3 regions of the Mesorhizobium sp. B264B1B genome follow, and region 2 is predicted to be linked to each of the others. Evidence: predicted binding sites of a transcription regulator. Region 2 holds the regulator's gene; each other region holds the start of a gene.
What was found. The regulator PhoB, encoded in region 2, activates phosphate uptake and scavenging genes when phosphate is short. The targets are predictions, from matches to a motif close to TGTCATNNANCTGTCAT.

Region 1: the regulator PhoB is predicted to act here: its motif matches at 1,462-1,478, upstream of LB547_RS29950 (DUF1045 domain-containing protein).
Region 3: the regulator PhoB is predicted to act here: its motif matches at 1,484-1,500, upstream of ugpB (sn-glycerol-3-phosphate ABC transporter substrate-binding protein UgpB).

The regions. Positions count from the first base shown of each region.
Region 1 is NZ_JAIUIS010000021.1:92,976-96,250, reverse strand. Features, by position in the region: gene LB547_RS29955 (alpha-D-ribose 1-methylphosphonate 5-triphosphate diphosphatase) at 1-671, opposite strand, end outside; gene LB547_RS29950 (DUF1045 domain-containing protein) at 716-1,423, opposite strand; gene iolB (5-deoxy-glucuronate isomerase) at 1,575-2,387, opposite strand; gene LB547_RS29940 (DUF3329 domain-containing protein) at 2,392-2,610, opposite strand; gene iolE (myo-inosose-2 dehydratase) at 2,651-3,275, opposite strand, start outside.
Region 2 is NZ_JAIUIS010000008.1:85,870-89,144, forward strand. Features, by position in the region: gene LB547_RS17795 (ROK family protein) at 29-1,270, shown strand; gene phoB (phosphate regulon transcriptional regulator PhoB) at 1,278-1,967, opposite strand; gene phoU (phosphate signaling complex protein PhoU) at 1,987-2,694, opposite strand; gene pstB (phosphate ABC transporter ATP-binding protein PstB) at 2,720-3,275, opposite strand, start outside.
Region 3 is NZ_JAIUIS010000018.1:69,097-72,371, forward strand. Features, by position in the region: gene kaiC (circadian clock protein KaiC) at 1-244, shown strand, start outside; gene LB547_RS27875 (two-component system sensor histidine kinase NtrB) at 241-1,365, shown strand; gene ugpB (sn-glycerol-3-phosphate ABC transporter substrate-binding protein UgpB) at 1,759-3,063, shown strand.

The DNA of each region.
Region 1 (3,275 bases), on a different contig from region 2:
CGCTCGTGGCAGGCGGCGGCGATGAAGACGCGGTTCGTGGCCGAATTCCGGGCCGATTCGCCCATCCGTTTCTCGCAGAATTTCTGGAAATCGTGATCGGTCAGCTTCAGCTTGCGCTGATAGTAGTAGGCGTAGGTTTCGAGGTTGACGAACTGGCGCTGGCCTGGCGCATGGTCCATCAGCGAGGCGAGCTTCACCCGTTCGTCCGTCTCGAAATTGGCGAAGGCCCTGAGGCAATCCGGCGCCGAGACCTCGCAGCGTAGATGGATGAAATGATCGGCCCGCAATCGATCCATCCGCACGCTGTCCTCGATCGCGTCGGCGAGCTTGCGGATGTCAGCGGCGTTGAGATCGGCATCCTCGTCCATGCCGACACGCAAGGCATCGAGCACGGTGGTAATGCCGGCGGTCGCCACTTGCGCGTCATGGGCGAGCACGGCGGCGATCGGATTCCAACGCACCTTGGGCCGCGGCGCATAGTGGCCTTCCAGGTGATCGGTGTGCAGCTCGACCAGTCCCGGAATGATGAAGTCGCCAGCCATGTCCTCGCCGGCTCGCACGGCGCCGGCGGATATGTCGGCGATCAGACCGTCACGCATCACGAGCGAGCCGTCGATGATCTCGTCGGCAAGAATGATGCGGGCGTTGCTCAGAATGGTCTCGGCGGTCATTTCAGGCAGTCCTTGGTTTTTTCTGGCCTTTACGGCTTGTTGCTTCAGGCGGTTTTTCTGGCCGGACGGCGCCCGAGCGCGTGCTGGGAAAGCACCATGAACGGGGCGCCGGGTTCGGGCTCGATGAACAACGTCAGCGCGTCCACCGGAACCGGCTGGCGCAGCACCTCGGCGAACAGGCCCTCGATTGCCAGGCGAAGACGAGGGCTTTCCTGTGGCCCGGCCCTGCCGGACAGCGTCATGTGAAAGCGGAAGCTCTCGAAGACGTAAGGATAGCCCCATTGGCAGAGATTGCGGAATTCGCCCGGCTTCAGCGAGTCCGGGCTGCGCCGCTCGATCTCGGCCTCCGTCAACGGCGCGCGAAAGCGGTCGAAATCGCGCACCACGTCATCGGCGAAGCGACTGAGCGGAGGCAATGGCGCCTCCGGCACCAGTGCGAAGAAACCGTCGATCTGGCTGACGACGAGACGCGGGATCATCACAACGGGCGTCGCCTCGGCAAAGGCGTCGAGCGCTGCGCGCAACGAGGCTTCGGTTTCGTTGGCCGCTAACCGGAAAGGGGCTTTCAGCGTTGCGTGAAAACCATAGCGCCGTGCCGATGCGGTGTGGAAGGCGACTTCCGCCGCCGACAAATCGCCCACCGCCTCCACCGGTCGCGTCGCGGCGCCGAACGGGTCACGGCCCAGCCAGTTGGCGGCGATCCGCGCCAATTTTTCGTCCTGTTGGGGGGTGAAGTAGATGGCGTAGCGCATCGAAGATCCTCGTCAGCCCGTTGCCATAGGTGATTTCCATGACGGATTGACGAAGCTTTGAAGGGTTTTCGAAGGCAAATCGACCCCGCCGGTCCTTAGCCGACGATTTTCCTGATCTGGACCAACAGGTTCAGCCGTGAACGCGCAACGGTCAGGCCTTCATCAGCCATTCGTGCTCGGGCGCATTGTGGAATTTCCACGTCCGCTTCGGGCCGGCCATGACGTTGAGGTAGTAGAGGTCGTAGCCATGACAAGCCGCGCAGGGGTGATAGCCCCTGGGCACCAGCACGACATCGCCGTCCTCGATCGCCATCGCCTCGTCCAGATCGCGGGAGCCGTCCTTGTCGGCGTCGGTATAGACCCGCTGGAAAGCAAAGCCCTGCGGCGGGTTGAGGCGGTGGTAATAGGTCTCCTCGAGATAGGACTCGGCAGGCAGATTGTCCTGGTCGTGCTTGTGCGGCGGATAGCTCGACGTGTGGCCGCCGGGCGTGATGACCTCGACCACCAGCAGCGAATCGGCCGGCTTGCCCTCGGGCAGGATGTTGGTGACGTAGCGTGTATTGGTGCCCTTGCCGCGTACCTCCTGGCCGAGGTCGTCAGGCCCGATGACGCGAACTGGCAGGCCGCCGCTCAATCCCGGCGCCGAGCAGACCGCCAGTTCCAGTCCGCTATCAGCCGTCACCGACCAGTCCGATCCCTGCGGCACATAGACCGACCATGGTTTGCCTTCGAAGGGCGACATGCGCTGGCCAAGCAGGCCGAGATCCTTGCCGCCGGCCGTGACCGTGCCCTTGCCGGTGACGAACACCAGGCAGACTTCGCGATCGTCCGTTGTTCCCGAAGCCGTTTGCCCTGATTTCAGCCGATGCAGGTCGAACCCGACATAGGTCCACCCGGCGCTTTGCGGGGTGACATGCGCGACACGGCCATGGCCCTTGTCGGCTTTGACCAGCAGCTTCGACATCCGGTTACTCCTTCGGTTCGACTTCGGCGGGCGCCTTGTTCTCGTCGGCCGGCTTGTAGAGATAAAAAAACTGCCAGACGCCATAGCCGGCGAAGCCCAGCGCGATCACGCCCCAGAACGGCGTGCCGCTCGCGAATTCGATGATCGACCAGATGACGCACACCGCGACGACGGCGACACGCCGCCACAATGGCCGGAAGAAGGGGTGCTCGGAATCTTTCATCGCGGCAACCTACAGCAAGCCCGGCCTGGCGAGAACCCGATCAGACATCGGGGAAGCCCTGCGTCTCGACCGTATAGCCGGCCGCCGTCATCACCCGCATCAACTCCTTGTGGCCCACCTGCGCCATCTTGAGCGGCGGGTTCTTCTTCGGGTCCTGTTCGGCCTCGACCACGAACCAGCCTTCATAGCCATGGTCGGCGAAACGCTGCACGATGGCGCCGAAATCCAGCGAGCCGTCGCCCGGCACGGTGAAGGCGCCGAGAGCCACCGCATCGAGGAAGGACTGCCTCGTGCGGTCGAGCTTCTCGATCACACCCATGCGTACATCCTTCACATGCACATGGCTGATGCGCTTGTGGTGATTGTCGATGGCGCGCAGCACATCGCCGCCGGCAAAGGCCAGATGTCCAGCGTCGAGCAGCAGCGGAATGCCCGCTCCGGAATGGCGCATGAAGGCGTCGAGCTCCGCCTCGGTCTCGACCACCGCCGCCATGTGATGATGATAGGAAAGCGGCATGCCTTGCTCGGCGCACCATTCGCCGAATTCGGTCAGGCGCCTGGCATAGGCCTTCATCTCGTCGCTCGAGAGTTTCGGCTTGGTGGCGAGCGGCTTCGAGCGGTCGCCCTGGATCGAACGGCCAACCTCGCCATAGACGATGCAAGGC
Region 2 (3,275 bases):
ACGCGGCGACGGGGAGGATGCGAGAAACATGTCGGTCGGAATCCGCCACGACGATTTGCGCCGACGCAACCGGGCGATGGTGATCGCGGCCGTGCGCCGTGCCGGGCAGCCCTCGCGCACCGAGATTGCCGCGACCACCGGGCTCAGCCATTCCACCATATCGGCGATCTCCTCCGACCTGATTGGCGAAGGCATCCTGGCGCAGAGCAAGCCGAGCGAGGCCGGTGCGCTGAAACGCGGCCGGCCGCAGGTCGGCCTCAGCCTCAACCCTGAAGCCGCGGCGGTGATGACCGTGGTGCTGTCGCTGAATTTTCTCTCCGTCGCCGTCATCGACTATGCCGGCCAGGTGATATCTGAAGAGCAGCGCCGGCTGGACACGCTCACCCTGTCGCGCGAGGCGCTGATCGGCGAATGCGTGGCCATCGTCAGGCGGCGGTTCGAGGATCCCGACCTCGACGTCGGCAGCATCGCCCGTATCGCGCTGGCGATCCAGGGCATCACCGACACGGATGCGCGCACCATGCTGTGGTCGCCGATCACGCCGCAGACCGACATCGCCTTCGCCGACATACTGGAGGCCGAGTTCGGCATTCCCGCCACCATGGAGAACGATTGCAACATGATGGCGGTGGCGCTGCGCTGGCGCGATCCCCAGCGCTACCGCGACGACTTCATCGCCATCCTTTTGTCGCACGGCATCGGCATGGGCTTGGTGCTGAAGGGTGAACTGTTCACCGGCACCCATTCATCCGGAGGCGAGTTCGGCCACATGATCCATCGCCCCGGCGGGGCGCTCTGCCGCTGCGGGCGGCGCGGCTGCGTCGAGGCCTATGCCGGCAACTATGCCATCTGGCGCAACGCGAGGCAGCTTGGCGAGGACACCGAGCCCGTCGACGTCAGCGACGCCGACATGCGCACCCTGGCGGCCTCGGCGCGCGAAAAGGACGGGCCGGAGCGCGAAGCCTACCGCAAGGCCGGCGAGGCGCTGGGTTACGGCCTTGGCAGCCTGTTCGCGCTGATCGATCCGGCGCCGGTCGCCATGGTCGGCGTCAGCGCCGCCGCCTTCGACCTGATCGAGCCGGCTCTGCGCGAGGCCATTGCCCAGACCGCCGGCGGCCAGCACTCGAAATCGATTTCCTTCGACACCGAGCCGAACGAACTGCCACTGATCCGCGAGGGCTGCGCCATGCGCGCGCTGACCTTCGTCGACCAGGAGATTTTCGCGCCGGGGGCACAGGCGAAATCAGGCGTGGGCGAGAACGTTGCGTGACATATCCCTAGTCTTCGCGAATCGCATACCCCGCGCCCCGAATGGTGCGGATCACGTCAGGCATGCGGCCATTGTTGACCGCCTTGCGCAGCCGGCCGACATGCACGTCCACGGTGCGCTCGTCGATATAGATCGTTTCGCCCCAGACATTGTCGAGCAGTTGGCTGCGCGAGAACACGCGGCCGGGATGTCGCATCATGAATTCGAGCAGGCGGAACTCGGTCGGCCCGAGCCGGATCTCGCTTTTCTTGCGGTAGACCCGGTGCGATTCACGGTCGAGCACGATGTCGCCGACCTTGAGCACGCTGGACAGAACTTCGGGCTTGGCGCGGCGCAGCAGCGCCTTGACGCGTGCCATGAATTCCGGCGTTGAGAACGGCTTGACCAGATAGTCGTCGGCGCCGGTGGAGAGACCGCGCACCCGGTCGCTTTCCTCGCCGCGCGCCGTCAGCATGATGATCGGCAGCCGCTCGGTCTCGGGCCGCATGCGGAGACGGCGGCAGAGCTCGATGCCGGACACCGCCGGCACCATCCAGTCGAGCACAAGAAGGTCAGGGACATTCTCCTGCAAGCGGATCTCGGCTTCGTCGCCGCGCGTCACCACCTCTACCTGATAACCCTCCGATTCCAGATTGTAACGGAGCAGCACACCCAGCGGCTCCTCGTCCTCCACCACCATGATGCGTGGCGCGATCATCGACTGGTCACCCCTGCCGTCAAGCCGCTGGCGCCGACATCGCCGTCTCGTCCTGCTTCGGGCGATTGGCGGGCAATTGCGTGCCGGTCAGCACATAATAGGCATTTTCGGCAATGTTGGTCACGTGATCGCCGATGCGCTCGAGATTCTTGGCGCAGAACAAAAGATGCGTGCAGGCGGTGATGTTGCGCGGATCCTCCATCATGTAGGTCAGCAGCTCGCGGAAGACCGACGTGTATTTGACGTCGATGCGTTCATCGTCGGCGCGCAGCTTCGCAAGTGCCGCGGCATCGCGCGCCGCATACTCCTCGATCACGCCTTGCACCTGGATCAGCACAAGCTGCGCCATGGCGTCGATGGAGTGCGACAGGTCGCGCGGCGTGGCGGCAAGGCCGACGGTGCCGACGCGCTTGGCGATGTTCTTGGCGAGATCGCCGATGCGTTCGAGATCGCCCGCCATGCGGATCGAGCCGACGACATGGCGCAGATCGTCCGCCATGGGCTGCCGCTTGGCGATCAGGGTGATGGCGCGGTCGTCGAGTTCGCGCTGGCGCGCGTCCATGATGGCGTCGTCGGAGACGACGCGCTGGGCGAGCGCGTTGTCGGAATTCAGGAGCGCCTTGGTGGCGCCGCCGACCATCGATGAGGCGAGATCGCCCATGTCGCGGATCAGCCTGCTGATCTGTCCGAGATCTTCGTCAAAGGCTGCGACTGTGTGTTCGGCCATGATCTTGGTCCTCGTATGCCTGGGATCAGCCGAAGCGGCCGGTGATATAGTCCTGCGTGCGCTTCTCGCGGGGCGATGTGAAGATCTTCTCGGTGCGGTCGAACTCGACCAACTCGCCCAGATACATGAACGCGGTCTGCTTCGACACGCGCGCCGCCTGCTGCATGTTGTGGGTGACGATGACGATCGTATAGTCGGCCTGCAGCTCATCGATCAGCTCCTCGATCTTGGCGGTCGACAGCGGATCGAGCGCCGAGGCAGGCTCGTCGAGCAGGATGACCTCCGGCTTCACCGCCACCGTGCGGGCGATGCAGAGGCGCTGCTGCTGGCCGCCCGAAAGGCTGAGGCCGCTGGCGTTGAGCTTGTCCTTGACCTCGCTCCACAGTGCCGCGCGCTTCAGCGCCTGCTCGACACGGCCGTCCATCTCCGCCTTGCTGAGCTTCTCATAGAGCCTGACGCCGAAGGCGATGTTCTCGTAGATCGACATCGGGAACGGCGTCGGCTTCTGGAACACCATGCCGATCTTGGTCCTGAGCAGGTTGAGGTCCTGCGAGCGGTCGAGGATATTCTGGCCGTCGAGC
Region 3 (3,275 bases), on a different contig from region 2:
CGGAGGCCAGAGCGCTAGCGAGCAGCATATTTCCACACTCACCGATTCGATCATTCTGTTGCGCTACATTCAGCAGGAAGAATTCATGCATCGCGGCATGATGGTGCTGAAAATGCGCGGCAGCGAACACGACAAACAGATACGGCGCTTCACCATCGACAGTGGCGGTATGCATCTTGGAAAGCCCTTTGACAGCGCGCCTGATGTGTTCGGCGACTCCGCCGTGGACAACACGTCGACATGAAGAGCGCCTTGAATACGGCGCAAAACGCCGCCGAAATGCTGGAATCGCCCGGAGATACATCTCCGGCTGGCATCAGCCAGCTCAGCTTTCGCCAGTTGATCGAAAATACCGCCGACGGGATGCTGGTGGTCGATTTGGACGGAACAGTGCTCTATGCCAATCCTGCGGCAGCCGTAATTTTTGGACAGCCGCTTGACGAACTCCTCCACGTTCCGCTCGGCCGTCCGGTCGTCTCCGGAGAGATCGCCGAGATCACCGTTCACCGTTCCGGCCGCAAGCCGGCAGAAGTGGAAATGCGTACGGTCGAGGTTACCTGGGACAGCAGGCCTGCATTGCTTGCCAGCCTGCGCGATGTCTCGGCCCAGCGATCAAGAGAAGAAAACGCACGCCAGTCACAAAAGCTCGAGGCCATTGGACGCCTCGCAGCTGGCATTGTCCATGACTTCAACAACCTACTCGCCGTTTTCGGGTCTGGCCTTCGGCTTCTGGAGAAACAGATCGCTAAAGATCCTGCGGATGAGAAAGTCGCTCTGCTGGTCGAGGAGATGTTCAGGCGGATCGAAAATGGAGGAGCGCTAACACAGCAACTGCTTGCCTTTTCGCGACGCCAATCCCTGGCCCCGGAACAGATTGATCTCAATGAACGTATCAAGGGGCTGACGACGCTGCTGGAACGGACGTTGGGGAGCGGTATCCGGGTGCAATGCAATCTGGATCCAGCCTTGGACCCTATCCTTATCGATGCCAACCAGCTCGACATCGCCGTTCTTAACCTTGCGGTGAACGCCAGAGATGCAATGAAAGGCAGTGGCACCCTCACGATTGAGACCAGCAATTTTCCAAATGATCTGGAGGATTTGCGTTCAGCGGCGGCTTCATTTGTTCGCGTGACTGTACGCGATACCGGCTGTGGAATGAGCAAGGACACCCTGGCGCGCGTTTTCGAGCCGTTCTTCACAACAAAATCGGAAGGGCAGGGTACGGGACTCGGGCTAAGCCAAGTTTACGGCTTCATCAAGCAATCCGGTGGGCATGTCCGAATCGATAGCGAAATCGGTCAGGGAACAAGCCTGCATCTCTACTTGCCGCGCGCTTCTGGAACCCAGCGGCAGCAGAACTGAGCGGCGGCAGACCCATTCCCGGCCAGCAGACTGATTGGCCGATGTCAAATCCGTCAGGCTGAGCGCGGGACGGGAATTTCCACGCATCGACCGAGCAAACCGACGCCTTTTTCAGCGTTGTCATGTCAGCGTTGTCATGTGCTGTTAGACGCCGTTCGTCGGTGAGGTCGCTGACCGTCTCGAGACAGGTCCCTGGTACATCAATTCAAGCAGCAAGCCGCTATGCAATCCTTTTCCGGGTCACTTTCATCCGGAAGTGAACGCTACTTTAGCCGGACATGAAGTGCGCCTGCCCGCAACAAAACCGTTGTCCGCTGCGCGCGAACGACACATAGTGCCATTGCGGGAGTGCCCCTTTCGCCAATGACAAGCAATGAGAACGGGAGACGAAACATGAAGTTCTTTGGCTTCGCGGCCGGTGTCGCCGTGACCCTGCTTTCCACAACCTCCGCCTTCGCCGTCACGCACATCAGCTGGTGGCACGCCATGACCGGCGCCAACGCAGAGGTCGTCGACAAGATTTCCAAGGATTTCAACGCCAGCCAGGGCGACTACCAGATTGTTCCGGTTTTCAAGGGCACCTATCCCGAAACGCTGAATGCCGGCATCGCCGCCTATCGCGCCGGCCAGTCGCCTGACATCATCCAGGTGTTCGATGTCGGCACCGGCGTGATGATGGCGGCCCGGGACGCGATCAAGCCAGTGGCCGAGGTGCTGACCGGCGCCGGGATGAACTTTGACAAGAGCCAGTATCTGCCAGGCATCGTCGGTTATTATTCGACGCCGGACGGCACCATGCTGTCCTTCCCCTACAACTCCTCCTCGCCGATCCTCTACTACAACAAGGACATCTTCCAGAAGGCGGGGCTCGATGTGAACAACCCACCCAAGACCTGGAACGAGGTGTGGGAGGATGCCAAAAAGATCAAGGCGAGCGGCGCCGCCGCTTGCGGCTACACCTCGACCTGGCTGACCTGGATACACCTGGAAAACTTCGCGGCGTGGAACGATGTGCCGTGGGCCACGCAGCAGAATGGCCTGGCCGGCGGTGATGTCGAACTCAAGATCAACTCGCCGATCTTCGTCAAACATTTCCAGGCGCTCGCCGATCTGGCCAAGGACGGCACCTTCAAATATGGCGGGCGCACCTCCGAAGCCAAGCAGATATTCCTCGCCGGCGAATGCGGCATCTTCACCGAATCCTCGGGCGGCCTAGGCGACATCGTCAAGTCGGGCATGAACTACGGCATTGGCCAGTTGCCCTATGACAGCGACGCCAAGGGCGCGCCGCAGAACACGACGCCGGGCGGTGCCAGCCTTTGGGTCTTCGGCGGCAAGTCCGACGAGGAGTACAAAGGCGTCGCGGCTTTCTTCGCCTATCTGTCCAAGACCGATGTGCAGGAATATCTGCACCAGAAATCGGGATACCTGCCGGTGACGCTCGCCGCCTATGAGGCGACGAAAAAGTCCGGCTTCTACGACAAGAATCCCGGTCGCGAGACGCCGATCCTGCAGATGACGGGCAAGGCGCCGACCGACAATTCGAAGGGCGTGCGGTTGCCGAACCTGCCGCAGGTGCGCGACATCCAGAACGAGGAGTTCGAAAAGATGCTTGCCGGCCAGGAAACCGCCCAGCAGGCGCTCGACAATGCGGTCACGCGTGGCAACGCGGCGATCAAGGAAGCGCTGGGGAATTAGGGCGCGTCCGAACCTATCGAGTTATAGTCCTTGCTCTACGAGGCCCCCCTCTGCCCTGCCGGGCATCTCCCCCTGAAGGGGGGAGACTGGCTGTCGCGACCGTTTTCGGCGATTGTCAAAGCTGGAGAATGGCAGCTGCCGCAGGAACTGCCAATCTTCCTCCAAGAGGGGGAGATGCCCGGCAGGGCAGCGGTGAGCGCCGTAGAGTGCCG